Regions from separate parts of the Arthrobacter sp. HMSC06H05 genome, predicted to be linked through region 4. Evidence: riboswitches for the same ligand, from Rfam matches in the RefSeq annotation. Region 4 holds a riboswitch; each other region holds the start of a gene.
The links. Region 4 has a riboswitch for S-adenosylmethionine ahead of HMPREF3160_RS05445 (flavin reductase family protein). Riboswitches for the same ligand answer to the same signal wherever they lie in the genome.

Region 1 (7,227 bases), on a different contig from region 4:
TCACCTACGGTTCCGCCGAGGCGGATGCTGGAGAGATCGTATTCGGCTGGGATCCCTTCCGGGAACCAGCCCATGAGCGAACGCACGAGCGTTGGCGCGGTGTAGTAGGAGGTCACACCATAACGCTGGATGACTTCGAAGTGCCGGCCCGGGTGCGGGGCGTTCGGCACGCCTTCATAGATGACTTGGGTCGCGCCGGCCCCGAGCGGCCCATAGATCTCGTAGGTGTGGGCGGTGACCCACGCGAGATCTGCAGTGCACCAATGCACGTCGCCCGCGCGTTGAGCTGGGTCCGGGTGGGCGAAAATCTGGTTATAGGTCGCTACAGCACCGGTGAGGTAGCCGCCGGTCGTGTGCACCAGGCCCTTCGGTTTCCCGGTGGTCCCGGAGGTGTACATGATGAACAGCGGATTTTCCGCATCGAACGCTTCCGGTGTGTGCTGCCGGGGCTGGCGGGGCACAATCTGGTCCCACCAGATGTCACGGCCTTCGGTCCACGGGATGTCTCGCTGGCCGGTGCGGTCGATCACGAGCACATGCTCGAGCTGGTTCTCCCCGGATGCGGCCTCGTCCGCGATGTCCTTGACGGGCACGGCCTTGCCGCGGCGGTACTGGCCGTCGCTGGTGACCAGCAGCTTGGCGCGGGTGTCTTCAACCCGGAAACGCAACGCTTCTGCGCTGACCCCGCCGAAAACAAGCGAGTGGATCGCGCCGATGCGTGCGCAAGCCAGCGTGATGATGATCGTCTCAACGAGCACCGGAAGATAGATCACGACGCGATCGCCGCGGGTGATGCCCAGTTCCGTGAGCGCGTGGGCGGCCTGCGAGACTTCCTCGGTGAGTTCGCGGTAGGTCACGGTGCGACGGTCGCCGGGTTCACCTTCGAAGTAGAGCGCTACTTTGTCCCCGTTGCCCGCCGCTACGTGGCGGTCTGCGCAGTTGACAGCGGCGTTGAGCGTGCCTCCCGCGAACCAGGTTTGCTGCAGACCTTCCTGAGTTTCAGGGTTAGGCGGGGTTAGCGTGTGCACCGTATCCCACGGGGTCTCCCACGTGAGCTGCCCGGCCTGTTTGGCCCAGTACGCGCTGTGCTCTTCATCGCTAAGCAGCGCGTCATCGCTAGGCTGCGCGCTGCTGAGGTTTGCGTTGCTGAGCTGAGCCTGGGCGGCCTGGTGCGCGGGTGCGGACGTTGCGGTCATGCGTTGTCACTCCATCGATCCTGGCGTGAGCACCATGCCCGGTAAAAACCCGGGGTGGTTGCTGCGGCGTCGTAGAGCCAGATCTCTCAGCCGCTCTGGATGGTTGTGCTGTCCATAGTGGGTGACGAATGCGGTTGCACGCAAATCGGGTCAGCGTGTGTGTCATGTTGCTCAACACGGCTGGCGAAGCAAAGGCGTCCGATGCGGCGGGCGATCACCCCACCCATGATCCCGTTGATGATCAGCGCGATGATATCGACGGTAAAGAACACTTCTGGCCGCGCAAATTCCACGTCGCTGTAGCCCTTTCACCTGCAGAAACCCGTGTTATGGCTTGGGGTAATACTTTCGCAAGTGTAGCCGCCGATGCGTGCCGTCATTCTTTGTCATCGGTCACGAGCGATTTGCGTGATGCCCATGGTGTGCCTCTATGCTGAATCCGTATCCATCCAGAGCGGCCGAGAGATCTGGCTCGTTGACGCCGCAGCAACCATCCTGAAGGGTTCCGTAGCAGGAATCGTGAGGGAAAGGTGCTCCCGCCAGAAGACGATGGCGCAGCGTTTGAGGGCTGCGGGAAAGGGTTAACATGTCGTCTGAAAAACCGATTCTTCTCAACGCCTTCGCGATGAACACGATTGGCCACCAGTCCCCGGGTTTGTGGAAGCATCCGGAAGATACCTCGCGGGATTACAACAAGCTCTCGCACTGGGTTGAGCTCGCCAGGATCCTGGAAGAGGGCCGTTTCTCCGCCCTGTTTTTGGCCGATGTGATGGGTGTGTATGACGCGTATGCGAACTCCCCGGAAACGGCGTTGCGTTCCGGTGCGCAGATCCCGTTGGCTGATCCGGCGGTGATCGTGGCGGGGATGGCTGCAGCGACGAAGAACCTCGGTTTCGGTGTCACTGCGGGCACTGCGTATGAGCATCCGGTGGGGCTCGCGCGCCGCATGGCGACCCTGGATCACATCACGGGCGGGCGAGTCGGCTGGAACGTTGTGACCGGCTACCTCGAGTCCGCGGCGAAGAACTTTGGCCAGACCAGCCAGATGGAGCACGACGAACGCTACGATCACGCGGATGAATACCTCGAGGTCGTGTATAAGCTGCTCGAGGGTTCGTGGGAGGACGACGCGGTTGTAGCTGACCGCGAATCCGGCTTGTTCGTTGACCCGGCTAAGGTGCACCCGATTGAACACGAAGGCACGTGGTTCAACGTTCCAGGCATTGCGATCACGGAGCCTTCCCGCCAACGCACCCCGGTGATCTTCCAGGCCGGCGCGTCCTCGCGCGGTATGGCTTTCGCGGGGAAGCACGCTGAGGCTGTGTTCGTTTCGCAGGCAACCAAGGAAGGCCTCGCGAAGACCGTGAAGAAGATTCGTGAAGCAACCGTGGCGGAGGGCCGTAACGCTGATGACGTCAAGATTTTCGCGATGATCACCCCGGTTGTGGGTAAGACGAACGAGGAAGCGTGGGAGAAGTTCCGCGAATACCAGTCTTATGCCGATGAGCAGGGCGCGTTGGCGTTGCTCGCAGGCTGGACGGGCATCGACTTGTCCGAATACCCGCTGGATGCGGTGATCGGTGAAGACGTGGAGTCCAACGCGATCCAGTCCGCGGTGAACATGTTCCAGGCGGCTTCAGGTGATTCTGATAAGCCGTGGAACGTGGGCCAGTTGGCGCGCTACATCGGCGTGGGTGGTTTCGGTCCGGTTGCCGTGGGTACCGGCCGCGAAGTCGCCGAACAGTTCCACGAATGGGTGCGTGACACCGGGGTGGATGGCTTCAACGTCGCCTACGCGGTCAAGCCTGGCACGTTCCGTGACGTCGTGGACTACGTGATTCCAGAACTCGAAGCGCTCGGCGTGTACCCGAGCGCTGAGGAAGCCGCCGACGCCACGGTTGCGTGGGATGCCGACCGCCCAGTGGAAGACCAGACGGGTTCCTCCTTGCGCCACGCACTGTTTGGTCGCGGCGACCGGTTGCCGGAAAACCATCCGGGCGCGGCTGTCCGCCGCTAGGTTGCCACGCTGGCGGGCAGGAGACAGCGCCCGCCAGCCAGGGTAGGCCGTACAATTCACGGCCGCGAATACGACATGGCTGTGGGCGCCAGGATGAACCTGGCGCCCACAGCCATGTCATATTTTTGACGGTGCCTGCTAACGGTGTGCTGTAGCCGTACGGCACACCGCTAGCAACGGGAGTTAGCCGAAGTGGCGTTGCATGGTTGTGCCCCAGCCTTCGCGGATTTCGTCGAGGGTAGCGGAGAACTCGCCTTGAACTTCGATCGCGTTCGAGGAAGCGTCCACGACACCCAGGCGGACGTGGGCGAAGCCGCGTGCCGCGGCCATCGCGGTGAAACGTTCCTCCTCGGAACGCGGCAGGCACACCAGCGCGCGGGCCTGCGATTCAGAGAACAGAGTGGTGAAAGCGTCAATGCCGTCACGCTGCTTGAGTTCATCCAGGTTCACGCGCACGCCGACGCCGTAGCGCATCGACATCTCGACCAGCCCGGCTGCGAGGCCGCCTTCGGAAAGGTCGTGGGCGGCATCGAACATGCCGTCGCGGGAACCGGAAACCAGAAGCTGGCCCAGGGTGCGTTCCGCATCGAGGTCGACCTTCGGCGGGACACCGCCGAGGTGGTCACGCATCGCGGCGAACTCGGAGCCATCCAGCTCATCGCGGGTCACACCAAGCAAATAGACAGCGTTGCCGTCGTGCTCTTCACGCCAACCCGAAACCGTGCGCGCGGTGACGTCATCGAAGCGACCCATCACGCCCACAACCGGGGTCGGGTGGATCGGGGTCTCGCCGGTCTGGTTGTAGAGCGAAACGTTACCGCCGGTCACCGGAACCTGGAGTGCAAGGCACGCATCCGAAAGCCCCTCGATCGCCTGGACCAGCTGCCACATCACATTCGGGTCCTCAGGGGAACCGAAGTTCAAGCAGTCAGTCACAGCCATCGGGGTAGCGCCGGAGGTCGCGACGTTGCGGTACGCCTCGGCCAACGCCAGCTGCGCGCCAGCGTAGGGGTCGAGGTAGGCGTAACGGCCGTTCGCATCCGTCGCGAAACCGACACCCATGCCGGTGTTTTCATCAACGCGGATCACGCCGGCGTCGTCAGGGGAAGCCAACGCTGTGTTGCCTCCAACGTTGGAATCGAACTGCTGGGTGACCCACGTCTTATCGCACAGGTTAGGCCGCGCCATGAGCTCCAGCATCGCCTGCTTGAGGTCCTCGCCCTGCTCCGGCAGGTTCTTAGCGGCCTCGGAGCCGCGGAACGAGTCAGCCTGCAACGCATCCTGGTAGTCAGGGCGGGCGTATGGGCGGTCGTATTCAGGTCCCTCTTCAGCGGCGGTCTGCGGATCGATGTCCACAATGACCTCGCCGTTCCACGTGATGATCAGGCGCGGATCCTCGGTGATCTCACCGATCCAGGAGTATTCGACACCGTAGTGCTCCAGGACCTTCTCGAACGCCTCAGCGTTCTCAGGGGTTACCACGGCCATCATGCGTTCCTGAGATTCGGACATCAGGATCTCGGACGGGTTGAGGCTCGGATCACGCAACAGCACGTCCCTGAGCTTAACGTTCATGCCCACGCCACCGTTGGAGGCGAGCTCGCTGGTCGCGCACGAAATACCTGCCGCGCCGAGGTCCTGGATCGCCACAACAAGCTCGTCACGGAATAAGTCGAGGCAGCATTCGATCAGGACCTTCTCAGCGAACGGGTCACCCACCTGGACCGCTGGGCGCTTGGATGGCTTGTCTTCCTCGAAGGACGCCGAAGCCAGAACGGAGGTTCCGCCGATGCCGTCGCCGCCGGTGCGCGCACCGAACAGGACCACACGGTTGCCTTCGCCTTTCGCGTTGGCGAGGTGGATGTCCTCGTGACGCATCACGCCCACAGCGAGTGCGTTGACGAGCGGATTGCCCTGATAGACGGGATCAAACACGGTTTCGCCGCCGATGTTCGGCAGACCAAGCGAGTTACCGTAGCCGCCGATGCCCGCGACAGCCCCGTGCACCACGCGGGCAGTGTCCGGATGATCGATCGCGCCGAAACGCAGCGGGTCCATGACCGCTACAGGGCGGGCACCCATCGAGATGATGTCGCGGACGATACCGCCGATGCCGGTTGCGGCACCCTGATACGGCTCAACATAGGAAGGTGAGTTGTGGGATTCGATCTTGAACGTCACAGCCCAGCCGTCACCGAGGTCGGTCACGCCAGCGTTCTGGCCCATACCAACCAGAGTGTGCTTCTTCATCTCATCGTCAACCTTCTTACCGAAGGAGCGGAGGTGAATCTTGGAGGACTTATAGGAGGCGTGCTCGGACCACATCACGGAATAGATCGCGAGCTCGGAATCCGTGGGGCGGCGGCCCAGGATCTTCTTGATGTCCTCGTATTCGTTTTCCTTCAGCCCCAGTTCAGCCCACGGCTGCTCAACGTCTGGGGTGGATTCGGCATCAGCGACGGTATCAAGGGTGAAATCTTGGGTGGTCACTTGGCGTCCTCCACAAAGTTGCTGATCAAGGAAGTGAACACGGTCAGGCCGTCACGGCCGCGGCCATCGTCTGGTCCGAAGCCCAGCTCGACTGCGTGCTCTGGGTGAGGCATCAGACCAACCACGTTGCCGGCCTCGTTCGTGATGCCGGCGATGCCGCGGCGGGAACCGTTCGGGTTCCAGCCCTCGTAACGGAACACCACGCGGCCCTCGGCTTCGAGCATGTCGAGGGTCGCCTCGTCTGCGACGTACTGGCCGTCCTGGTTCTTCAACGGATAGACCACGCTCTGGTTCTTCTCATACAGGCGGGTCCACTTGGTTTCGTTGTTCTCAATCGTCAACGGCTGATCGCGGCGAATGAACTTGAGGTGATCGTTCTTGATCATCGAACCGGGAAGCAGGTGCGCTTCGGTGAGGATCTGGAAACCGTTACAGATACCCAGTACCGGCAGCTTCTCATCCGAGTTCGCGGCAGCGATGATGCTGTCCATCACGGGCGCGAAACGAGCGATGGCGCCCGGGCGCAGGTAGTCGCCGTAGGAGAAACCGCCAGCGATTACAACAGCCTGAACATCCTTCAGATCAGCGTCGGCGTGCCACAGGTTCACCGGCTCGCCGCCAGCCAAACGCACCGCACGGCACGCATCGCGGTCATCAAGGGTTCCGGGGAACGTGACAACACCGATCTTGACACCCGAATCCGGGTAGGTGTCCACGGAATTATCAACCAAGAAAGGGAAATCAGTGGTGCGCGGCATTACTGACCGTCCTCAACCACAGCCACGTTGACAACGTCTTCGATGACCGGGTTGGACAGCAGGGTCTCAGCGGCTTCGCGAGCTGCTGCCAAAGTATCTTCTGTCACTTCACCGTCCACGGTCAGTTCAAAACGCTTGCCCTGACGGACTTCGCTGAACTGGGTGAAACCGAGGCGAGGGAACGCACCGAGAATAGCTTTACCCTGCGGGTCCAGAATCTCGGGCTTGGGCATGACGTCAACGACGATCCGGGCCATGATGTGGGATCTCCTGAGATGGCAGTTTCTTGCCGCGAGCACACAGAAATGGTGCTTGCGCACTTGCCTCTCTATCTTATCCGTTTAGGAACACGCGTGGGGTGGGCTCCCGCTAGATGATGCCTTGGTTGAGCATCGCGGTTGCGACACGGCTGAAACCGGCTACGTTCGCGCCGAAAACATAGTCGCCGTCGCGACCGTACTTATCCGCTGATTCGAGGCAGGTTTCGTGGATGTCTTCCATGATCTCGGTGAGACGCTGGACCGTGTAGTCGAACGTCCAAGAGTCACGGGAGGCGTTCTGCTGCATCTCAAGCGCGGAGGTCGCAACGCCGCCGGCGTTCGCGGCCTTACCTGGGCCGAAGAGCACCTTCGCGTCACGGAAAGCCGCCACCGCATCGGGGGTTGACGGCATGTTCGCGCCCTCGGAAACCGCTTTGACACCGTTACGGATCAGGGTGTGGGCGTCACGGCCGTTGAGCTCGTTCTGGGTTGCGCACGGCAAGGCG
Region 2 (7,227 bases), on a different contig from region 4:
GACGTCGCATGGGCACATGAGTTCCTCACAGAATTCGAGGAAGCCGGCGGAGAGATCCGCAACGGCTCCGATCTGCCGCGCCTCTCTCGCGCGAACAAGATCCTCGCCCTTGCGAAGGCCTACAACGTGCAGTGGCGCAAGGCATCCGACCCGGCCCCTGCGCCATCGGACACCTACCACTACTGACACGCGTAGCCGCTACGGGCTTGCCGCCGCGGGCTGATCGTTACTGTGCGAGAGGCCCGCGGCGTAGCGCAAGTTCCGCGAAAAGCCGCACGCTACGGCCCAGCACGCGATCGTCGAAGATCGCGTGTGGCGAGTGGTTGCCCGCAACTTTCGTGGGGTCTTCACCTTCCGGGACGGCACCGAGGAAAATGTAGGCGCCCGGTACGCGCTGGAGCACTTCGGAGAAGTCTTCTGAACCGGCTTCGGTGCGCGGCAGCTCTCGGTAGGCGGTATCCCCGAACAGGTCCCGCACGGTGTCGGCCACGTAGTCCACGTGTTCGGCCGAGTTCACGGTTACAGGGAAGTCACATTCGACCCTGTAGCTTGCACTCATCCCGTGTGCTTCCGCGATGCCTTTGGCGACGCGCTGCACGGCCGGCACGAGCTTTTCACGTGACGCCGGGCTGAAGGAACGCAGCGTGACCTGGATGGTTGCGGTGGACGGGATGATGTTCGGCGCAGAGCCCGCCTTGATCGAGCCGACAGTCACCACGACGGGGTCGAACGGGTCGAACTGGCGGGTCACCATGGTCTGTAGGCCGAGCACGATCTCTGCCGCGACTGGCACCGGGTCCGCGGCTTGGTGCGGGGCGGATCCGTGGCCGCCTTGGCCGTGGACGGTGATGACGAGGTCATCACATCCGGACTGTATGGTTCCCGGTTTGGAGACGAACGTCGCGTGCGGATAGCGGTCGGCGTACACGTGGATCGCGTACGCTTCGTCGACCGGCTGGCCTGCGGCTTCCAGTAGGCCTTCTTCGATCATGATTTTCGCGCCGCCAGCGGTTTCTTCGGCAGGCTGGAACATGCCTACAACATCGGCGGTAAGTTCATCGCGGCGCTGTGCGAGATACAGCAGCGTGCCCACCAGGCCCGCGGTGTGCATGTCGTGGCCGCACGCATGCATCTTCCCGGTTTCGGTGGGCGAATATTCAAGCCCGGTTTCTTCGGTGACCGGTAGCGCGTCCATGTCTCCACGCAACAGGACTACGGGGCGGCGCGTACCTTCAGGAAGCGGAGCAGCACCACGCAGAACAGCGGTCACAGAGGACTGCGCCTTCCCGGTGTGCAGCTCGATCCCCTCGATTCCCTCGAGGGCGTCCAGCACCGCCGCCTGAGTGGTGGGTAGGTGCCGGTCCAGCTCGGGATTCGCGTGCAAATAACGGCGCAACCGGACGATGTGCCCGTTGAGTTCCGCCGGGATCGGTTCTTGCGCCGCCGGATGTACCGCCGGAAGCTGTTGCCCCGGTGTTGACGTGTTTCTCGCTGATGTACTGGCGGTGCTCATCATGGGTGTCCTTGGCTTAGCTGGTGTCCGTGAACGGCGTCACAGTCAGTGTAGTGGGTGGCTGTGATGCAGCGCAGGGTTAGGGAAGTGCGCTGCGGATGTGGTGCAGGTGCGCTTCTTGGGCTGGGGTGAGGTAGCGGATGTCGCAGTTGCGCAACCCCGGATTGCTGATGTTCCACTCGTCCAGGGTGTTGAGCAGGCAGCGGGTGGTCGAGCCGTGGGATACGGCGATGACGCGTTGGCCTGGGTTGCGCTGGAGCGCTTCGGCGAGCGCTGTAGCGCTACGGCGGCCGGCGTCTTTGGAGCTTTCGACGCCTTCGAGGATCCCGAGCTCTTTACCGCGGGCTTCGACCTCTTCGACGTTGGGGAGGTGTGCCGGGAAGAGGTAGGTGAAGGTTTCTTTGTCGAGGTCGCCGTAGGCACGGCCTTCGTAGGGGCCGTAGGAGCGTTCTTTGAGCCCAGCGACGACGCGCGGCGCCTCAAGTCCGAGGTGTTCAGCGATGATCTCCGCGGTTTCGCGCGCCCTGAGTTGCGGGGAGGTGAGGATGACGTCCCACGGGCTACCCCATCGTGATGTCGCGTCAGCCGCCAGGGTTTCCGCCGCGGCGCGGGCTTGTTCGATGCCGGTCGCGTTGAGGGGGACGTCCGCGCTTCCTTGGAAGCGGCGTTCTTTATTCCAGTCTGTTTGCCCGTGGCGGACCAAAGCGAGAGACGGGACGTGGTGAGGGCTGGTGCTCATATCCCCCAGCTTAGGGCTCGCGTCGTGCATCGACACAGCCCGCTTTCCTCTGTCTCTCACACCGCCACCGCCGGCCCACGGCGCGCCTTAGTACGTCACATGCGTTTGCCCTGGCTCGAGTCGAGTGCGCATAATGGTGGCTGACCATCTAGAGCGGTCGAGGGACCTGGCCCTGTGACGCCGCAGCAACCATCGACGCAGCACCACCGCTGCAGCGAATGGTGCTCATGCCGGGATCGATGGAGTTGAAGGAGTTCCATGTCTTCTGCCGACCGTCAATTCGGTTTCCGTACCCGCGCCCTGCATGCGGGTGCCACCCCTGATTCGGAGCACGGTTCGCGTGCCGTCCCGCTGTACAACACGACGTCTTTCGTGTTTGAAAACGCGGACGATGCGGCAACGCTGTTCGCGCTGCAGAAGTACGGGAACGTGTATTCGCGTATCGCTAACCCTACGGTTGCGGCGTTCGAGGAACGCGTCGCGTCCCTTGAGGGCGGTATCGGCGCGGTCGCGACGTCTTCGGGTATGGCCGCTGAGTTCATCACGTTCGCCGCGCTATGCCAGGCGGGCGATCACGTGGTCGCTTCCTCGAAGCTCTATGGCGGGACCGTGACGCAGCTGGATGTCACGCTGCGCCGATTCGGCGTGGAGACCACGTTCATCGACTCAACCGAGGTCGAGGACTTCGCGGCCGCGATCCAACCGAACACCAAGGTCCTCTACACCGAGGTGGTCGCCAACCCGTCCGGTGTGATCACCGACATCGAAGGTCTCGGCGCTCTCGCCCACGAACACGGGATCCCACTGGTTGTGGACTCAACCCTGACCCCGCCATATATTTTCCGTCCGCTGGAACACGGCGCGGACATCGTGATCCACTCGGCGACCAAGTTCCTGGGCGGCCACGGAACCACCCTGGGCGGCGTCGTCGTTGAATCAGGCCGTTTCAACTGGGGCAACGGCAACTTCCCATCCATGACGGAGCCGGTGCCTTCCTACGGTGACTTGTCGTGGTGGGGCAACTTCGGTGAATACGGTTTCCTCACCAAGCTGCGCAACGAACAGTTGCGTGACATCGGCGCATCGCTCGCCCCTCAGTCCGCGTGGCAGTTGCTTATCGGCATCGAAACCCTGCCGCAGCGCATGGATGCGCACATCGCCAACGCCCGCGAGGTCGCGCGTTGGCTGGCTAACGATGACCGCATCGAGTGGGTCTCCTACGCCGGCCTGGAAGACCACGCCTACCACGAGCGCGGCAAGCAGCTCTTGCCGAAGGGCGTGGGCTCCGTGTTCAGCTTTGGTGTCAAGGGTGGGCGCGACGTCGGGGCTGAGTTCATCGCGAACCTGCAGCTGGCAAGCCACCTAGCCAACATTGGTGACGCGAAGACCCTCGTGTTGCATCCGGCATCCACAACGCATCAGCAGCTAAGTAAAGAACAGCTGATTGCGGGCGGGATCGGCGAAGACCTGATCCGTATTTCGGTGGGCCTTGAAGATGTTGAGGACATCATCTGGGACCTCGACCAGGCCCTGGAAGCCGCCGTGAACGGTGCTGCGAACGGGGAGGAAGCGTAATGAGCAACGAAACCACCACAACAGAGGCCAACAGTGCGTGGGTTGGCCCATCAGCCCCGCAACGGTTGAACCTGCTGCGTGCCGCCAAGAGCATCGCGATCGTGGGCGCCTCCACGAACCCCGCGCGTGCCGCGTATTTCGTGGCGACCTACCTGCAGTCCTCCGCCCCCTACAAGCTGTACTTCATCAACCCGCGAGCCACTGAGCTACTCGGGGAGCCCGTGTACCCGAGCCTCGATGACCTGCCGGAAGTGCCCGACATCGTGGTTGCGTTCCGCCGTAACGAGGACCTCCCGAGCGTCGCTGAGGACGCCGTGCGTGTGGGCGCGAAGGTGTTCTGGGCACAGTTGGGCCTGTGGAACGAAGAAGCCGCGCGCATCGCTGAAGCCGGCGGGCTCGCCGCGGTCATGAACCGTTGCGTCAAAATCGAGCACGCACGCTTCCACGGCGGCCTCCACCTTGCAGGCTTCGACACCGGAGTCATCTCCTCCAAACGCCAACTGCGCGCATAACGGTTGCTGTTGCGTCGCTGCGCGGCACGATCGCGCACCGACGCTTGAGGCGCCTGCGCGGCGGCGCGGTGGCGACCGCGTGACCGTCTCACCGCGGCGCCGCGGGGTTGAACGTCCAGCGCGTCGCGGTGGCCGGGAACGGGCGGAACTGGTGCCAGAATAGAGGCATGTCTGCTCGCAACAAGATCCGCTCCAAACTCGGCCTCCCCCTCGTTTCGGGACGTGCCAGTCATAAGCGAACCCCCGTTGCGCCGCCGACCCTGCACGTGGTGAAAGACAACATCCGCGCAGTCTCATTCGATAACGAAGGCGCGTTTCCGCTCACCGGCGGTCACACCATCGAAACAGCTGGCAGGTATTCGGAAGAACACCCTGACCAGGTCGTCGTGATCTCGATGGATAAGCCGACTGATCAGCAGATTGAAGACCTCGCAGAAGCCTGGGATCTTCACCCGCTGCTGCTCGAAGACCTACAGGCCCCATCGCGGCGCGCTAAAGCCGAACGTCAGGGCGACACCCTGTTCGTCGTGACTCACTCTGTTGCCTATCAGGATGACATCGAAGAGGTCGTCTTCGGCGAATTCAACCTGTTGATGCGAGGGAACCAGGTAGCGGTTTTGTGCCAGGATCAGGCCGCGGTGCGAGCCTGGCAGGCGAAAGGTTTCCGGCTCGAACACCGCTTCGGCGAACAGAACGAGCTACTCAAGCACGGCCCGGAAGCCGTGCTGCATGCAGTGCTCGATGCGGTCGTGGACGGATACGGGCCTGTACTGCGTGGCCTGGAAACCGATAAGGAAGAGATTGAACGCCAGGTGTTCTCGGGTGACCCGGCGGCTGCCGAGCGTATTTACCGCTTGTCGCGCGAGATCATCGAGCTACGCCAAATGTCCAACGGGTTAGCGACCGTGATCCGCCGCCTGTTGATCGGAACCACCCGCTATGGGACCGACACCGAGTTGCGTATGTACCTCGATGACGTCTCTGATCATCTCTCCCAGATCATCCCCGACATCGCCGAGCTACGGGACGCGCTGAATCAGATCCTGCAGGTCAACGCGACCTTGGTCTCTCAGCGGCAAAATGAAGACATGAAGAAGATCTCCGGGTGGGCGGCTATCATCTTTGCGCCCACGCTCATCGGTGCGATCTACGGCATGAACTTCACCAACATGCCCGAACTCGAATGGACCTACGGCTACCCGCTCGCGCTCGCGGCCATGTTTGGATTCGCTCTGTTCCTGTTCATCGTCTTCAAAAAGAAAGACTGGATGTAGCGGCGCTGGCTAGCCCTGCCGCGGCTAGCCCGCGGTCAGCGATCAGGCCTTTGGCGCGTCGACCCCTACGCGGCGGTTCTGAAGAACCGGCAGGTATTCTCGCACGCTCTTGACCTTCTTGCGGCCCACTTTGCCTGTGACCAAACCGAATGGCTCGTCCTCAAGATAAGCGACAGGCTGGGCCAGCGGATCCAGGATGACCGAGTAGCCGATCGTCTGGTTCGAGGCCGTACCGGCAGCCGCAACCCATACCGTGTTCTCCACAGCGCGGGCCTTCAGTAGCGTCTGCCAGTGGTCGATCTTGTTCTCGCCCTTATACCAAGCCGCTGGAACCAACAGGACATCAGCGCCAGCCAACGCAAGGTTGCGCGCGAGCTCGGGGAAACGCACGTCGTAGCACGTCATCATCCCGAACGTCAGGTTCCCGTACGTGAACGTAGCGACCTGGTTGGGGTCGCCTGCAGAAATACGGTTGGATTCCTTGAACGTGAACGCGTCATATAAGTGGATCTTGCGGTACGTCTCAAGCTCCTGACCATTCGCATCCACTGCCAAGACCGTGTTGTACGGCTTGCCGGTTTCGTTCGGCTCATAACCACCCACCACAACCGCGATGCTGTGGCTCGCCGCAATCAAACCGACCTGGCGGGCGAAACGCTCCCACCCTTTCTCAACAAGCCCAGCGAAATCATCGCCAGCCTGGACCAGCGAAAGCATCGACTCCTCAGGGAACACGATCATGTCCGCCTTCTCAGAGGCGGCCTGCCGCGCCAACTTATCCAACGTTTCGAGGTTTTCGAAGACATCGGCGGTCGGGCTGAACTGGCCAAGGGAAATCTTCATCGCGTTCTCCTTGCTGTCTGCAACAAGCGGTGTGAGCCCTACTCTACACACCTTCGGATAAAGCACAGCGTGCATAGAAACAAGGTTCTATGCACGCTGGCTTCAGATGCTACTAGCGGTCTCTTTCAAGGCCGGATGAGTGAGCTCAGTTGTCTTCAACCGGGCCGATCAGATCCCGCACCACGATGCTCGCGTCACGGTCCGGGCCTACCCCGATCGCGGAGAAGCGGCAACCCGACATCGCTTCGAGCGCTTCAACGTATTTGCGGGCGTTTTCCGGCAGGTCATCGAGGCTCCGAGCCCCTGAGATGTCTTCGGTCCAGCCGTCAAAGCATTCATAGATCGGCTTGGCGTGGTGGAACTCGGACTGCGTCATCGGTACCTCGTCGTGGCGCACCCCGTCCACGTCGTAGGCGACGCATACCGGGATCTTCTCGATGCCCGTCAGAACGTCGAGCTTGGTCAAGAAGTAGTCGGTGAAGCCGTTGACGCGGGACGCGTAGCGAGCCATAACCGCGTCATACCAGCCGGTGCGGCGCGGACGGCCCGTGTTGACGCCGAACTCGCCACCCACGGTGCGTAGGCGCTCGCCCATATCGTCGAACAGTTCGGTCGGGAACGGGCCGGCACCCACGCGGGTGGTGTAGGCCTTGATGATGCCGATCGAGCGCTGGATGCGGGTCGGGCCGATGCCGGCACCCACCGAGGCGCCGCCGGCGGTCGGGTTCGATGAGGTCACGAACGGGTAGGTCCCGTGGTCCACATCCAAGA
Region 3 (7,227 bases), on a different contig from region 4:
GTCGGGGCGCTTGCTGCGCGGCTCGCGGCAGGGGACAGCCTCACCGAAGCGGCCTCCTACGCAAGCCGTTACGCCGCCGACACCGTGACCCGTCCCGGAGCCCAAGCATCCTACGGCGTGTTGCCAGTACGCTGACAGAACCGCTGACCTCGCCCATCCGGAAAGGCTGCCCGTCCGCAGACGCTGCCCGTCCGCAAGCGCCGGAAGCGTGGCGCTGATGTCCGCTGTTGGCTAAGCCTGAGGCTAAACCCTTGCCAAATGCTGGGGCACCTCTGAAAGGATAAGGCTATGGCTACTATCGAGTTCCAAGGTAAGACCCTCAACACGGTTGGCGACCTCCCCGCTGTAGGTAAGGCCGCCCCAGAGTTCACTACCGTCAACACCGACCTTGAAGACGTAACCCTCAAGGATTACGCAGGCAAGCGCGTTGTGTTGAACGTGTTCCCGTCGATCGATACCGGGGTGTGCGCCCAGTCCGTTCGCGAATTCAATAAGCGTGCAGCGGGCCTTGAGAACACGGTTGTTGTGACTGTGTCCATGGACCTTCCGTTCGCGCTCGGCCGCTTCTGCGGCGCTGAAGGCATCGACAACGTTGTTGCGACCTCGGCATTCCGTTCGAGCTTCGGCGAGGACTACGGCATCAAGTTCGCAGACGGGCCAATGAAGGGCCTCATGGCTCGCGGCGTCATCGTGATCGACACGGACGGCACCGTGCTCTACTCCTCCCTGACTCCAAGCGTGGGTGAGGAACCAGCGTACGACGAGGTCCTCAACGTCCTCTAAACCACACACGTGCTGGCGCCCGGGGTCACAGACCCCGGGCGTTTCGCGCATCCACGCAGCAGTGCTCATCTAACAGAACTGGGCGGGCCTTCAACAGCTCAGCCGGATGCGGCAAGTAATCTCCGGAGATGAACGTGAACACCGACAACGATGGACAACAAATTTTTCGGCGCACTGTTTGGCGCCGTGATCGTCGCGTATCTGCTCTTCTTTGTCCCTAACGTGAGCCTCATCATCGGTATCACGGTCGTGTTGATGATCGCATCCTGGTGGGCGGTTGTAGCGTTCTGGCCTATTGAACCGCCAAAGAAACCGGGCGTGCGGACCTACCGCTCGAACTAGCGAGCTCCACAGTATGAGCCCCGTAGCGAGCTCAACAGTATGAGGCCGAGGGGATTACTGGAGCAGCTCGCGGCATACGTGTGCGGCTTGAGCGGCCCTCATGATGCGCGGCTGGGTTTTCCTCAAAAGCCGGCCCCAGGTTTTCACTCCACCGCGCAGTGCGGCGTCAGCCACGCGAGTCAACGCCAATGACCCGTTCCACACGTGGGCTCGAGCCGCGAAGAACTCATCCGGGGCTGACGGGTCGATCACGTCTTGGCCGTGCCACAGCGATAGATGCGCCAGATTGATCGCCGGGTCCCACAAGGATGCTTTGTCCCAGTCGAGGATCCCGATCAGCTCGCCATCACGCCAGTGCATATTCCGGCCCGCTAAGTCCCCATGCACTAAACCACGCCGGAGTGAACCGCGAAGAGCGGCGCCTTGGCCCACCGCGGATCCCATGGCTTGCTCCATCTCACCCAGAGTAGCTAACACGGTAGCGGCACTTGCCCGCACATCGGGCTCAAGCGCATCGATCGCAGCATCGGCGCGGGCCTGGGTCCATTGAGGTTCTGCCTCCCAGGGCGCGCCAACCAGGCCTTCGTAGGCGCTCAACGGAACCGCCTGCAGGTCGGTAATAGTCCGCCCCAACGCTGCAGGGTCGCCTTGGTGTAGCGGGTGGGCGGCACCGGGGATGAAACGTTGGATGATCCCGCCGGCGGAATCGATCGGGGAGCGGGATTCAGGGACGAGCCACGGAACATGCGGGGCAAGCGCATCCGCTAACGCGGCACGGCGGGCTTGGGCGAGCGCCTCCTCACGAGTCCGGGCCATCCGGAACACAACCTCAGGAACCGGGTCTGCCGGGATGAGAACCAGGTTCGACTTCCCAGATTCCTCAACCCGGCCAGAAACCCAATCCGCGGCAGGGTATAAAGCGTTGGCGCGTTCAACTTCTTCGCTCGTGGGTTGCCTGGCCATGCATCCAGCCTACCGAGCATAATCGGATGCATGAGTGCCCAATCCCCACACGCACACACCCCAGACGGTGACGGCTCAGCGAAGACGCCCGGCCTGGGCGAGCTGGGGGCGCCCTCGCGAAAGGCCCTGGGGTGGGAGATCGGCATCGTCCTAGCGCTCTCTTTGGGCAAATCCGGGGTGTATGCGCTCATCGACTTGCTCGACACCATCACGCGCGGCCCCATCTCCTCCGGGACCGCGGCCCTCAACACCTCAACTAGCACGCGTGAGTGGATTGATCTGCTGTATCAGCTTGCCGGCATCTTCTTTGCGCTTGCCCCGGTAGCGCTCGTGATCTACCTTGTTTCACGCTGGCCGGGCAATAAGCCTTGGCGTAGGTGGGGCATCGACGGTCAACGATGCGGTAGCGACGCCGCAGTGGGTTTCGCATTCTTCGTGCTCATCGGCGTAGGAACCCTCGCGGTATATGCAGCGGGCAGGGCGCTCGGTGTCACGACTGCTATCACGACCTCGGGCCTTCCGGACGCGTGGTGGAGCGTACCCGTGTTGCTGTTGGCCGCACTCAAGAACGGGCTGCTTGAAGAGATCGTGGTGCTCGCCTACCTGCATGAGCGGCTCGCAACACTGAAATGGACGCCCGCCGCGATCATCATCTTCTGCGCCGTAGTGCGTGGCTCCTACCACCTCTACCAAGGCATCGGGCCGTTCATCGGCAACGTAGCGATGGGCGTGATCTTTGGGCTCTACTACCTGCACAAACGCCGCATCATGCCGCTCATCTGGGCGCACTTCTTACTCGATGCGGTCGCGTTTGTGGGCTACCCGCTGCTCGCGGCATGGTTCGGGTACGGTAGCTAGCCCGCGCCGTCGGCCCTGTCAGCCGCCGCCGGGCCAACGCTGTTAGAGGGTTACGAGGCCCTTCGGGGTCTTCAACGTGACTGACTGCAGGCCCGGCATCCCGGAGGGGGAGGTGAAGTTGAATGTGACCTCGCCCTTGAAGTCTTCACCTGGGTGGCCGAGCCATTCGTCGATGCGTTCGCGGTTACCGGAGATCGTGAGTTCCACGATTTCACCGTGTGGCTCTTCAGCCCGGGATGGGTGCAGGTCCTCGAAGCTCTCGTCCCAGCGGAGGAAGTAGGGAAGCTGAGGGTCTGCGATGAGCCCGTTGATGCCGATCTGGCGCCACGTGAGCTCTCGCCCGTCGGGGAACTTACGCGAACCGGGGACCGCGCCGCGTTGCAGGCGCTCCTCGATAGGTGTGAGGTCCTCTACTGAGACGACCCAGCCCATCCATCCGCCACCCATCTCGCTTCGGGCGCGTACTGCCTTCCTGAACGGCTGCTGGAGAGTGGCCGGGTGGTCTAGTACCTCAACGACTTCGAGGTACTGGTGGTTGTGGAGGGGGAAGAACACGTTGCGTGTTCCGAAGCGTGGGTGCACGCCTCCTTTGACGTACCGGAGCCCGAGCTGATCGGCGATACGGTCTGCGGTGGTGATGAGGCCTTCTGGCCCGCAAGCGTAAGAAACGTGATCGAGCTTCATGGGTTAAATCTGACACTGTGTGAGCCACATCTCTACTTAGGTTTACCTAAGTTGAAGTCCGGCCTGTGGATCAAACCGGGTGTGGTGGGCGTTATGTGGTGCCAGTGGGTTGGCGTGTTGTAGGCTAATTGCCAAGGTCATGAGTGCCAGTGCAAAACCCCGGTTTGCTGGCCGGCAACCCTCCGTCCGCGGCGGGGTGCCCCGGGTGAGGACCTGGTCACACGGGAATGCCGCTGTGGCAAGCGCGGGCTCTGCCCGCCCGTATCCGGGCGGACGTTACGTCAAATCAACCGGTGTATGCGGGCAAGCCCCTCCTATGAATCAAGGGGTGCACTGTATATGTCGCAACAAAAGTTCGAAACTCGTCAGATCCACGCCGGCCAGACTCCAGACCCGACCACGGGTTCGCAAGCGTTACCGATCCACCTGACCAACGCGTATGTTTTCCCTGACACCGAGGCTGCTGCCAACCGCTTTGCGCTGAGCGAGCTGGGGCCTATCTATACGCGCTTAGGTAACCCGACCACCGAAGTCATCGAGAACCGCATGGCAAGCCTCGAAGGCGGCGTCGGTGCGCTGTTCGTCGCCTCCGGAATGGCGGCTACGAGCTATGCGATCCTCAATGTTGCGGAAGCCGGCGATCACATCGTCGCATCGCCATCCCTCTATGGCGGGACGCAGAACCTCTTCAAGCACACTCTGCCTAAGCTCGGTGTCGAGGTCACGTTCGTGGAAGATCCAGACGACCTGGATGCATGGCGCGGGGCAATCAAGCCGAACACCAAGGCCTTCTTCGGCGAGACCATCGGTAACCCGCGCCAAGACGTGTTCGACATCGAAAACATCGCCGCGATTGCACACGATGAGGCAGGCGTACCGCTCATCATTGACAACACGCTGGCAACCCCGTACTCGCTGCGCCCGATCGAATGGGGCGCCGACGTCGTGGTTCACTCCGCAACCAAGTACCTGTGCGGCCACGGAACCGCGATGGGCGGGGTCATTATTGACTCAGGAAACTTCGACTACACCCAACACCCGGAGCGTTTCCCGGGTTTCAACCAGCCGGATGAGTCCTATCACGGCATCGTTTACGGCCGCGATATGGGTGTTGGCTCGCCACTGGGTGCGAACCTCTCCTACATCCTGAAGATCCGCGTGCAGTTGTTGCGTGACACCGGCGCTGCGATCTCCCCAATGAACTCCTTCCTGATCGCCCAAGGCCTCGAAACGCTCTCTCTGCGTGTTGAGAGGCACATCGAGAACGCGCAGAAGGTCGCTCAATGGCTCGAAGCGCGCGATGACGTCTCCGCGACCATCTATGCCGGCTTGGAATCCTGCCCGTGGTATGAGCGTGGCCGCCACTACGCACCCGAAGGGGTGGGCGCGATCGTCTCCTTCGAGATCAAGGGAGCTGAAGACAACGAGGAAGCGGCCCGCGCCTTCGTGGACGCGCTCGAGCTGCACTCGCTTGTAGCCAACCTCGGTGACGTCCGCTCGCTCGTGGCGCATCCATCATCCACAACCCACTCCCAGCTGTCTCCGGAAGAGAAGCGAGCCGCCGGCGTGGGCCCAGGCACAGTACGCCTCTCAGTGGGCCTTGAACACGTGGATGACATCATCGCCGACCTGCAGAAGGGTTTCGACGCCTTCCACGCCGCCCGCGCCTAACTAGCGCCGGGACATTGGCATGTGGCAACGGAAGCGATAGAAACTCACGAAGCGAAAGCAGCGTTATGACGTTGGATGTACGAGAACACTCACAACACAACGCTCCCGAGAGCGATGTGAAGATCCTCCCGCTGGGCCCGCTGGATCTAGAGACAGGCGGGCACCTTCCCCAAACCCATATCGCGTACGAGGTTTTCGGCGAGCTCAACGCTGAGCGCAGTAATGCGGTCCTCGTTTTGCACGCGCTGACCGGCGACACCCACGCAGCCGACGGAACGCCGGCTAAAGATGCGCCGGCTAACGATGCGGCAGTGACCGATGCGGACGCACCGCAACCTGGTTGGTGGCGCGAGGTCGTAGGCCCGGGTAAGCCGGTGGACACCACCACGTATTGCGCAGTGGTTCCGGCAGCCTTGGGCGGGTGCTCAGGCACGATCGGCCCGGCCTCGCTGGCCGAGGACGGGCAACCCTATGGTTCGCGTTTCCCATTCGTGACGATCCGCGACATGGTCGAGCTTGAACTGCGCCTCATGCACGCACTCAACATTGAGGCGTGGCACGCCGTTGTTGGCGGCTCGATGGGCGGGGCACGTGCGCTCGAATGGGCCGTGAGCTATCCGCAACACGTCACCAAATGCGCAGTGATCGCCGCGACCGCTGAATCATCGGCCGAACAGATCGCGTTCGCGCAGATCCAAACTGAGGCGATCCGGCTCGACCCACAATTCCACGGCGGAGACTATTACAGCCACGGCAACGGTGCCGGCCCGCAGCGTGGCCTAGGCATAGCTCGCCGCCTCGCCCACGTCTCCTACCGCTCCGCTGCCGAGCTCGACCATCGTTTTGGGCGCTCGCCGCAAGGTAGCGAACTTCCGCTGGGATCTGCTGGCCGTGATGAACGCGGCCGCTACGCGGTCGAGTCGTATCTGGACCATCAGGCGCATAAGCTCGTGAATCGTTTCGATGCCAACGCCTACCTGACCCTCACTGAGGCGCTCATGAGCCATGACGTTGGTCGGGGCCGCGGGGGAGTCGAAGCGGCTCTCGCTGAGGTAGTGGGCGTTGAGTTCTTCATCGCGGCCGTGGATACGGACCGTCTGTATTATCCGCAAGAGTCCCAGCGGATCGCGGATGCGCTGCCGGGTGATGTTCCTGTGCACATGGTTTCGACCCCGGTGGGCCACGACGGTTTTCTGACCGATGGGCACCAGCTGGATGCGCCGTTCCGTGCGTTTTTGGGCCCGGTGCCGCCAAGTGCGTGACAGGATGGTTATATGAGTGAAAAGTGGGAACCGTTTGTAGTTGAACATGTGCCGGAGGGCGTGAATGAGTCTGCGCCGCTCTTGGCTTTCTTGCATGGTTTTGGCGCGGATGAACGCGACCTTCTACCTATTGCGAGCATGCTTCCGGGCCAGTTCGCTGTGATGTCAGTGCGAGCACCGCTTGCACTGGGTTTTGGCGGCTACGCGTGGTTCCCGCTTTCAAGCCAGGACCTGGAGTTCAACTCGGCTGATTACAGCCAAGTCGTGGAGGACCTGACACACTGGGTCGCTGAACGGAAGAAGCACCACGAATCGGTCACGCTACTGGGTTTCTCTCAAGGTATGGCGATGGCGACCGCGGTGGCCCGCCGTGATCCTTCCGCGGTGGACGCGCTCGTGGGCTTGTCCGGTTTCACGCTGGAACAGTTCAAGGATGAAACCGGTGCGGACTTCTTCAAAGACCAAGAGCTGGCCGCACGCGAAGAGAAGCTGCCGATGTTCTGGGGACGCGATCCGGAAGACCCGGTGATCCCGGAGCGGTTCATCGAACCGACGAACGCGTGGGCGCGAGCGAACACGGACCTCACCAAGGTCAACTACCAAGGCATCGGCCACGGAGTGGGGCAAGCAGAGATCCGCCACATCGGCGAGTTCCTGACCGCTA
Region 4 (7,227 bases):
CCTTGAGCGCGGTCTCGATCGCCTTAGCGATTTCTACCTTGATCGCGTCATATTCGCGGCGGTCATCGCTGTCTACGTCTTCGACTTCATCCTGGTTGGTGACCTTGGATCCGTCAGCGGCTACCTCGAGCTCGTGACTCTTATTGCCCTTGACAACATCTACGCTCCAGCCGCTCTTATCGTCATCCCAGTCGAGGTCAACGGCCTTGCCGCCAACTTCCTTTTCAGCGGTCTCGATCGCCTTGAGAGCGTTCTGTTGGCTACCACCCTTGGTTGGGGCTTGCGCGTTGTTGTCTGCAGAGTCCTTACCATCAGCGTCATCGGCGTCAGTGTTCTGCGCCTGCTGAGTCTCAGTCTGCTGAGTTTGGGTCTGCTGGGCGTCCTGGGTGGGTTCGGAGGTTTTGTCCTCCGTTGGAGCACCGCAAGCGGCAAGAACCAGCGCGAGGGTTGCTACGGACGTGAGGGCTACATGTTTCTTCTCCATGGCCTCAATATACGCAGATCGGGACTCAGATAGCACTGCTTTTTTTGCTCAGCTCTAAGCCAACCTAGATTAACTGCCCGCGTTTGTCCTATGATCAGCGCCTTCCAAACAGCAGGCTTTAGGCGGTTACGAGTGCGCGGTCTGGAAGCTGCGCAAGGTCGCGGAACGTCTTGCCGTGCAGCACGATCGGCTCTCCGTGTTCCTCGCCGTGAGATACAGCGTGGACCTTCAACAGCACGATGGTGTGGTCGCCTGCCGGGACCGTGTCATAGATCGAGGTCTCAAGCCACAGGGCGGCGCGGTCCAGGAACAAAGCACCGGAGTCAGCTAACGTGACGTCGAGGCCGCTGAAACGCTTGGATGCGTCGCGGGAGGCGAGCTGATAGCAGACCTCGCGGTGTTCATCGGCCAGAATCGAGACGCCGAGCCGATAGCCGTGCTTGAGGCGCTGCCATGTGCGGGATTCGTTGCGAACTGAGAAGGATACGAGCGCTGGCTCATATGAGATGCCGACCGCAAAGCTCGAGGAGACCATGCCTTCGTGGTGGCCTCCCACGCGGGAGCAGAGAGCTGCCACGCCTACAGGGAAACGGTCGAATGCCGAACGCAGGGTTGCCTGGTCGATGGTGTGGGTCAGGGACATAGCGATTCATCCTTCGCAAGTATCGGCCGTCCACAATGGCCGGCGCAGCTTGCCGCCGGCATTCCCGACGGCCGAATCGTCACCTGGGGCACCCCACCTACGCGAGAGGGTTGCCGACGGATTAGCCAGGGCCTAAAAATCCGTACTCATGATTCGTGTGTTAAACGATAAACAGTTCAGCGCACGCCGTGCAACTGAATGTGTCATGTAGTTCATTTAATGAGACGAACGCCGCACCCTTTCTCGGGTGCGGCGTTCGTTCACGCCCCTCGCGGGGCGCGTCTCAGACTGTTTCACACGTGAGCTGACACGCGGTTCACATTATGGTTCCGCGCGCTGAGTGCTTGAGTGTTACTTGCCCTTTGGTGCTGCAACAACGTGCAGCGTGGTGTTCGCGAGAACGTCTTCGTGCAGGCGGACGGTGGCTTTGTAGTGGCCAGTGGTCTTGACCTGCTGTGCGATCTCGATGGTGCGCTTGTCGACCTTGCCCAGGCCGGCAGCCTCGATTGCTGCTGCAACGTCGGCCTGCTTGACGGTACCGAACAGGCGGCCGGTGTCACCAGCTTTAACCTCGATGCGGATCTCAGCGTCCTTGAGGCCGTCTGCGATCTTCTGTGCTTCTTCGAGGTTCGCGATGCGGTGGGCCTCGCGAGCAGCCTTGATGGACTCGATGTCCTTCTCGCCACCCTTGGTCCAGGTGATCGCGTAGCCGCGTGGCAGCAGGTAGTTGCGTGCGTAGCCGTCGCGTACTTCGACGATGTCGCCCGCAGCACCCAGGCCGGTTACCTCATGCGTGAGAATAAGCTTTGCCATGTTTCTTCTCTCCTCCTTCTTGCTTAGCCGCGGCCAGCGCCGGAGTATGGAAGCAGGGCAACTTCGCGCGCATTCTTGATCGCCTGAGCGATCTTGCGCTGCTCCTGCACGGTAACGCCAGTTACACGACGAGCGCGGATCTTGCCGCGGTCGGAGATGAACTTGCGAAGAAGGGCGACATCTTTGTAGTCAATGTAGTCGATGTCGGCGGCCTTGAGCGGGTTGGCCTTAGGCTTAGGCTTGCGAATTTCAGGCTTAGCCATCGTGGAGCTCCTTAGTTTGTTTTGGAGCCCGCAGTGTCAGCTGCGGGATGGGTATTGGTTTGAAAACGATTTAGAACGGTGGTGCGGACTGGCCGGGGTTTGCGCCCCAGTCGCTTGAGCCGCCAGAGTTACCCCACGGGTCGTTAGCTGGAGATTGCTGAGGCGCACCCCAGTCTCCGCCGCCGCCCTGGTTCTGCTGGCCGCCGAAGCCTCCGCCTTGGTTGCCGCCACCAAAGCCGCCGCCGGTGTTTCCACCGAAGCCGCCCTGGTTGCCGCCGAAACCGCCTTGGTTACCCCCGCCGCCTCGCTGGTTGCGGGTGACTTGTGCGGTTGCGTAGCGCAGGGCTGGGCCGACTTCGTCGACGTCCAGTTCCCATGCGGTACGGCGGTTGCCGTTCTGATCGTCATAGCTGCGGGCACGGAGACGACCCTGGGCGATGACGCGCATGCCCTTGGTCAGTGATTCCGCCACGTTTTCGGCGTGTTCGCGCCATACGCTGCAGCGCATGAAGAGGGCTTCGCCGTCTTTGAACTCGTTGGCCTGACGGTCGAAGATCCGCGGCGTAGAAGCGACCGTGAAGTTCGCTACCGCGGCACCGGAGGGCGTGAAACGCAGTTCCGGATCAGCGGTGAGGTTACCCACCACAGTGATGATGGTTTCTCCAGCCATGATTCCCCTTAGCGTGAAGCGTTGAAACGTGGTTGTGCCCGCTGAGGACGCGCTTACTTGATGCGCTGGTCCTCTGGGCGGATGATCTTGGTGCGCATGATGGACTCGTTGAGGCCCAAAACACGGTCAAGTTCGGATGCGGTCTGTGGCTCAGCGGTGAAGTTAACCACTGCGTAGATGGCCTCAGCCTTCTTGTTGATTTCGTAGGCCATGCGGCGACGGCCCCAGATGTCGATGTTCTCGACGGTTCCGCCGTCCTTGGTGACGACCTCGAGGAACTTGTTGAGCGTCGGTTCAACGGTGCGCTCGTCGACCTCGGGGTCAACCAGCAGCATCAGTTCGTAGTTACGCAAGTGAACCCACCTCCTTTGGACATAAAGCGGGCACGGTCTTTCCGTACCAGGAGGTTCTATTGCGGTAGCCCCTACCCTGCCATGCAGGGCGTGCAAGCCTGCTGAAGTGCGCATCACGATGCGGTTACCAGCAAAACTTGAAAGTGGGCAACAGCACCAGTCTACCCGCAGTACGGCTCAAGCCATAACTCTTCACTGTGCGTGTGGGTGCCATCATGCACTGCGATGTGCAGCGCGCGTGGGCGGGAGGAGTCAGTCCTTGTGGTCGCGTAGCTGTTGAGGGAGGCGGCGCTCCAGGACGGGTGCGAGGCTTCTCAGGTACGTGTTGGTCACGTGATTTCCATCCCTGTAGATCAGCGTGTTGCCCGCGACCACGGAGCATTCGTCTTTGCTGCAGAAGTAATCGGTCATATCAAGGAAGTAGACGTCATCGAGCCGCCCGGCCGCCTCTACCGCCGGGTCATCAAGCAAACCTTGTTCAACACTGAAATCGCACTCGTGTGGCTTGTCCATGCTACCGGAAACGCACGTGCGTGGAATCGGAATATCGTCATCACGCGACGGGACCGGGGTGTCTCGAACCACCACAAGCTGCGCCCCGCTCTTCTGCAGTTCCTTGAACGTGCGTTCGTAACCGTCCGCCGCATCGCCGCGGAATGTTGATCCTGCAAAGTTCTTGGTGATGATCACATCAGGCTCATCCTCAATTACCCGCTGGATGGATTCCTTATTCGGTTCAACGCACCGCTCATCAGCTTTACCGAGCTCACGAGGTTCAAGTGACATGGGGCATGAAGCCTTGGTGTAGGTGATGATCCGCCAATCGTGGTGCTTCGCTAGCTCCTCTAGCGGCTCCACGAGCATCCGGGCGTGAGAATCACCCATTATCGCGATCGTCTTCTCGCCGTCTTCCTTACCCTTCACGCAGCGCGGCGTGTGTTTCTTGCCGTTGCCCGCGAAACACTCCTGATCCGTGCGCGCATCGTCCTCAGCTTCCGCAGGGGTGGGCGTGATGACCGAGCCATACGTGAGCGCCGCTGGAAGCTCGTCTGCGCGCTCCCCTTCAGTGACCAACCGGCCGCCCGGGCTATCCGGATGCCCCGCATCGAGCTTTTGAGCCCCGGACTTCTTGATGACCGGATCCCAACTACCGGCAGCGAACTCCGGCCGCTCACCTTTTAGAAGCTCCGCAGCGAGCTCCTTCTGTTCGCGATTGATCGCATCCGCACGCACAATCGGAGTCACAGCAACCGCAACAGCAACGAGCGTTGCCACGCCACCTGCGATCCACGCTGGCGCAGGCGAGACCTTCAAACGCTTCCACTGGCGTGCAGGCTCCTCAACCCAACGCCACGAAACGTGCGCGAGCACACACGAGATCAGCATCAGCACGGGCACTTGCCACCAATACGGCTTATGCTCCGTGATCTGCACGAAAACCATGTACACCGGCCAGTGCCACAAATACAGCGAGAAAGACACCTTGCCCAGCCACTGAACCGGCGCCCAATCAACCAGCCAATTCAGCGACAACGCACCACTGGTACGGCCCGCGATGATCACCGCCACAGCCCCCAGTACGGGAACCGCCGCGCTAGCACCCGGGAACGGGGTCGCGTGCGTGTACGTGAGGATCGACCAGCACATCGCCGCAAGACCTGCCAGCGCTAGCACCGCACGCCACGAAACGCCGCCGCCCATCCGTTGCTTGCCCTTGCCGGAATCGTCCTTGAGGATGTAGGGCGCCAGGGCTGCGATCAAGCCGCCTAAGGCGAGCTCCCACACGCGCGTTGTCGTGATGAAATAAGCCGCCGGATCGTTTGAACGGACCCTATATTCAGCCCACACGAACGAGGCGAGGATCACCGCCGAAAACAGGACGATCGCATAGGCACGCACAGTGAGCCCGATGCGGCGGGCGAGCCATACGGCCAGGATCACCACGAGCGGCCAGAGAACATAGAACTGTTCCTCAACGCTGAGTGACCAATAGTGTTGGAAAGCGGTCGGCGCATTGTCTGAGGCCAGATAATCCACGGAATCAACGGCCAAAACCCAGTTCACGATGCTCAACAGGCTCGCGATGCCTTGCCGCGAAACCTGTTCCCACTGCTCCGTGGGCCACCATATGAACGTTGCAACGATGATCACGCACGCGGTCACTGTCGCGGCCGGCATGATGCGGCGGATGCGGGCAGCCCAGAACTCAGCGAGGTTGATCTTGCCGTGCACTTCGGCGTCCCGCAGAAGCTTCGATGTGATCAAAAACCCTGAGATCACAAAGAAGATATCGACACCAACAAAGCCGCCCGGAACTGCCCTGGGGTAGAAATGCCACGCCACAACGGCGAAGACGGCAAGCGCCCGCAGGGCTTGGACCTCCGGGAGGAACTTCCGGCCGTCTCTGCGTTTCTGGGGCGCATCCTGCCCATGCGTGTTCTGCCCTCGCCTATCTAGTCCGCGAGCACCGTCCCCTTGGATCGTTGTGGCGTTGTTGGACATGCACGGCATTACATCACGTCTGGGTCCCCATCTCTACAAGCCCAGGTGAAGCGCAAGTGAACTAAGTTATGCGGTATAGAAAACCTTCGCAACCTTATATAGGTCGTGAAGATCGCTCACGCCTGCAAGCTCGCGGGCCGAATGCATCGACAGAATCGGGATACCCACATCCACGGTGCGAATCCCTAGGCGGGTCGCCGCGATCGGGCCGATCGTGGAACCGCACGGGATATTGTTATTCGACACGAACTCCTGGCTCTCAACCCCAGCCTCGCGGCACCAGCTAGCCCACGCTGCAGCACCGAGCGCATCAGTCGCATAACGCTGATTAGCGTTGATCTTCAAGATCGGGCCAGACCCCAGAAGTGGCTTGACCACCGGATCATGATGCCCCGCATAATTCGGGTGGATCGAATGCCCCACATCCGATGACACATGCCAGGATTCTGCGTACGCCCGCGCCTGATCCACAGCGGATGCACCCAAACCCGCATAAATACGGTTCAAAACATCCTCAAGGAACGGGCCAGCAGCACCCGAACGGGACGCCGAACCCAGCTCCTCGTGGTCAAAAGCCGCGAACATCGCAACCCGCTGAGCATCCTGGCCCACACCTGCATCCGCTACCTCACCGAGGGCAACGCAACCGGCGTGAACGGAAGCCAAGTTATCCAGGCGGCCCGCCGCGAAAAACGCTTTATCCTTGCCGAAAGCCTGACCACGAGCCGAGTCAGCGACCACCGCATCGAACCCATCGATCTGTTCAGGATCAACACCGGCGGACGAGGCGAGCTCGGCCAACAGATCATGCTCAGCAGGCACACCCAGACCCCACACCGGCTGAGTCTGGACCTGCTTATCCAACGCGAGTTTCTCATTCACGCCGCGGTCCAAGTGGATCGCAAGCTGCGGCAAACGCAGCAGCGCGCCCGTATCAGCCAAAACCACAGAACCGTCACGCATCGCCAAGCGGCCCGCCAAGCGCAGTTCACGGTCCAGCCACGAATTCAAAAGCGGGCCACCATAGATCTCAACGCCGGCCTGCAACCAGCCGTGGTTACCCGTGGTCGGCTTCGGTTTGAGCTTGAAGCCCGGGGAATCCGTGTGCCCACCAAAAATATTCGCTGGTGTACACGGGTCCGCATTCGCCGGGACCGTCCACGCGATGACCGCGCCATCACGCACCACCACGAACTTCCCGCTCGGCTGCGCGGGCCACTCATCATGTTCAGCGAGACGCGTGAAACCCTGTTCTTCGAGGCGGCGAGCGCTTTCTTCCGCCGCGTGATAGCTCGAAGGGGACGCGTCAATGAAGTCCGCGAGGTCCTCTACATGGGTCAACGCCTGGGTCATGACTCTCCTTGTTCACTCGAAGCCGCGCGGGATGCGGATGCGCGGGTTGGGGACGTGCGGGTTGCGGATGCATCAGTTGCGGATGCGCGCGCCCGCGTTGGCTCGCTTGTGCCTGTTCTGGCTCGGGTCGGCTCGCTTGTGCTTCT

Region 1: linked by a shared signal. The riboswitch ahead of HMPREF3160_RS02270 (LLM class flavin-dependent oxidoreductase) and the one ahead of HMPREF3160_RS05445 (flavin reductase family protein) in region 4 are both predicted to bind S-adenosylmethionine.
Region 2: linked by a shared signal. The riboswitch ahead of HMPREF3160_RS02305 (O-acetylhomoserine aminocarboxypropyltransferase/cysteine synthase family protein) and the one ahead of HMPREF3160_RS05445 (flavin reductase family protein) in region 4 are both predicted to bind S-adenosylmethionine.
Region 3: linked by a shared signal. The riboswitch ahead of HMPREF3160_RS07210 (O-acetylhomoserine aminocarboxypropyltransferase/cysteine synthase family protein) and the one ahead of HMPREF3160_RS05445 (flavin reductase family protein) in region 4 are both predicted to bind S-adenosylmethionine.

The regions. Positions count from the first base shown of each region.
Region 1 is NZ_KV788974.1:110,570-117,796, reverse strand. Features, by position in the region: gene acs (acetate--CoA ligase) at 1-1,196, opposite strand, end outside; SAM riboswitch class I at 1,205-1,302, opposite strand; gene HMPREF3160_RS02275 (hypothetical protein) at 1,361-1,633, shown strand; SAM riboswitch class I at 1,639-1,752, shown strand; gene HMPREF3160_RS02270 (LLM class flavin-dependent oxidoreductase) at 1,783-3,213, shown strand; gene purL (phosphoribosylformylglycinamidine synthase subunit PurL) at 3,397-5,703, opposite strand; gene purQ (phosphoribosylformylglycinamidine synthase subunit PurQ) at 5,700-6,461, opposite strand; gene purS (phosphoribosylformylglycinamidine synthase subunit PurS) at 6,461-6,718, opposite strand; gene gdhA (NADP-specific glutamate dehydrogenase) at 6,831-7,227, opposite strand, start outside.
Region 2 is NZ_KV788974.1:121,053-128,279, forward strand. Features, by position in the region: gene HMPREF3160_RS02290 (HpcH/HpaI aldolase/citrate lyase family protein) at 1-186, shown strand, start outside; gene HMPREF3160_RS02295 (M20 metallopeptidase family protein) at 227-1,516, opposite strand; gene HMPREF3160_RS02300 (histidine phosphatase family protein) at 1,593-2,282, opposite strand; SAM riboswitch class I at 2,394-2,498, shown strand; gene HMPREF3160_RS02305 (O-acetylhomoserine aminocarboxypropyltransferase/cysteine synthase family protein) at 2,511-3,827, shown strand; gene HMPREF3160_RS02310 (CoA-binding protein) at 3,827-4,339, shown strand; gene HMPREF3160_RS02315 (magnesium and cobalt transport protein CorA) at 4,507-5,613, shown strand; gene HMPREF3160_RS02320 (carbon-nitrogen hydrolase family protein) at 5,656-6,456, opposite strand; gene HMPREF3160_RS02325 (adenylosuccinate synthase) at 6,602-7,227, opposite strand, start outside.
Region 3 is NZ_KV788989.1:20,331-27,557, forward strand. Features, by position in the region: gene HMPREF3160_RS07180 (ribokinase) at 1-135, shown strand, start outside; gene tpx (thiol peroxidase) at 289-783, shown strand; gene HMPREF3160_RS07190 (hypothetical protein) at 934-1,125, shown strand; gene HMPREF3160_RS07195 (phosphotransferase family protein) at 1,180-2,088, opposite strand; gene HMPREF3160_RS07200 (CPBP family intramembrane glutamic endopeptidase) at 2,119-2,946, shown strand; gene HMPREF3160_RS07205 (VOC family protein) at 2,989-3,630, opposite strand; SAM riboswitch class IV at 3,766-3,881, shown strand; gene HMPREF3160_RS07210 (O-acetylhomoserine aminocarboxypropyltransferase/cysteine synthase family protein) at 3,970-5,301, shown strand; gene HMPREF3160_RS07215 (homoserine O-acetyltransferase MetX) at 5,367-6,563, shown strand; gene HMPREF3160_RS07220 (alpha/beta hydrolase) at 6,576-7,227, shown strand, end outside.
Region 4 is NZ_KV788983.1:83,291-90,517, forward strand. Features, by position in the region: gene HMPREF3160_RS05440 (PepSY domain-containing protein) at 1-484, opposite strand, end outside; gene HMPREF3160_RS05445 (flavin reductase family protein) at 603-1,127, opposite strand; SAM riboswitch class IV at 1,168-1,281, opposite strand; gene rplI (50S ribosomal protein L9) at 1,479-1,940, opposite strand; gene rpsR (30S ribosomal protein S18) at 1,964-2,203, opposite strand; gene HMPREF3160_RS05460 (single-stranded DNA-binding protein) at 2,274-2,873, opposite strand; gene rpsF (30S ribosomal protein S6) at 2,927-3,226, opposite strand; gene HMPREF3160_RS05470 (acyltransferase family protein) at 3,479-5,728, opposite strand; gene HMPREF3160_RS05475 (M18 family aminopeptidase) at 5,795-7,081, opposite strand; gene HMPREF3160_RS05480 (glycosyltransferase family 87 protein) at 7,078-7,227, opposite strand, start outside.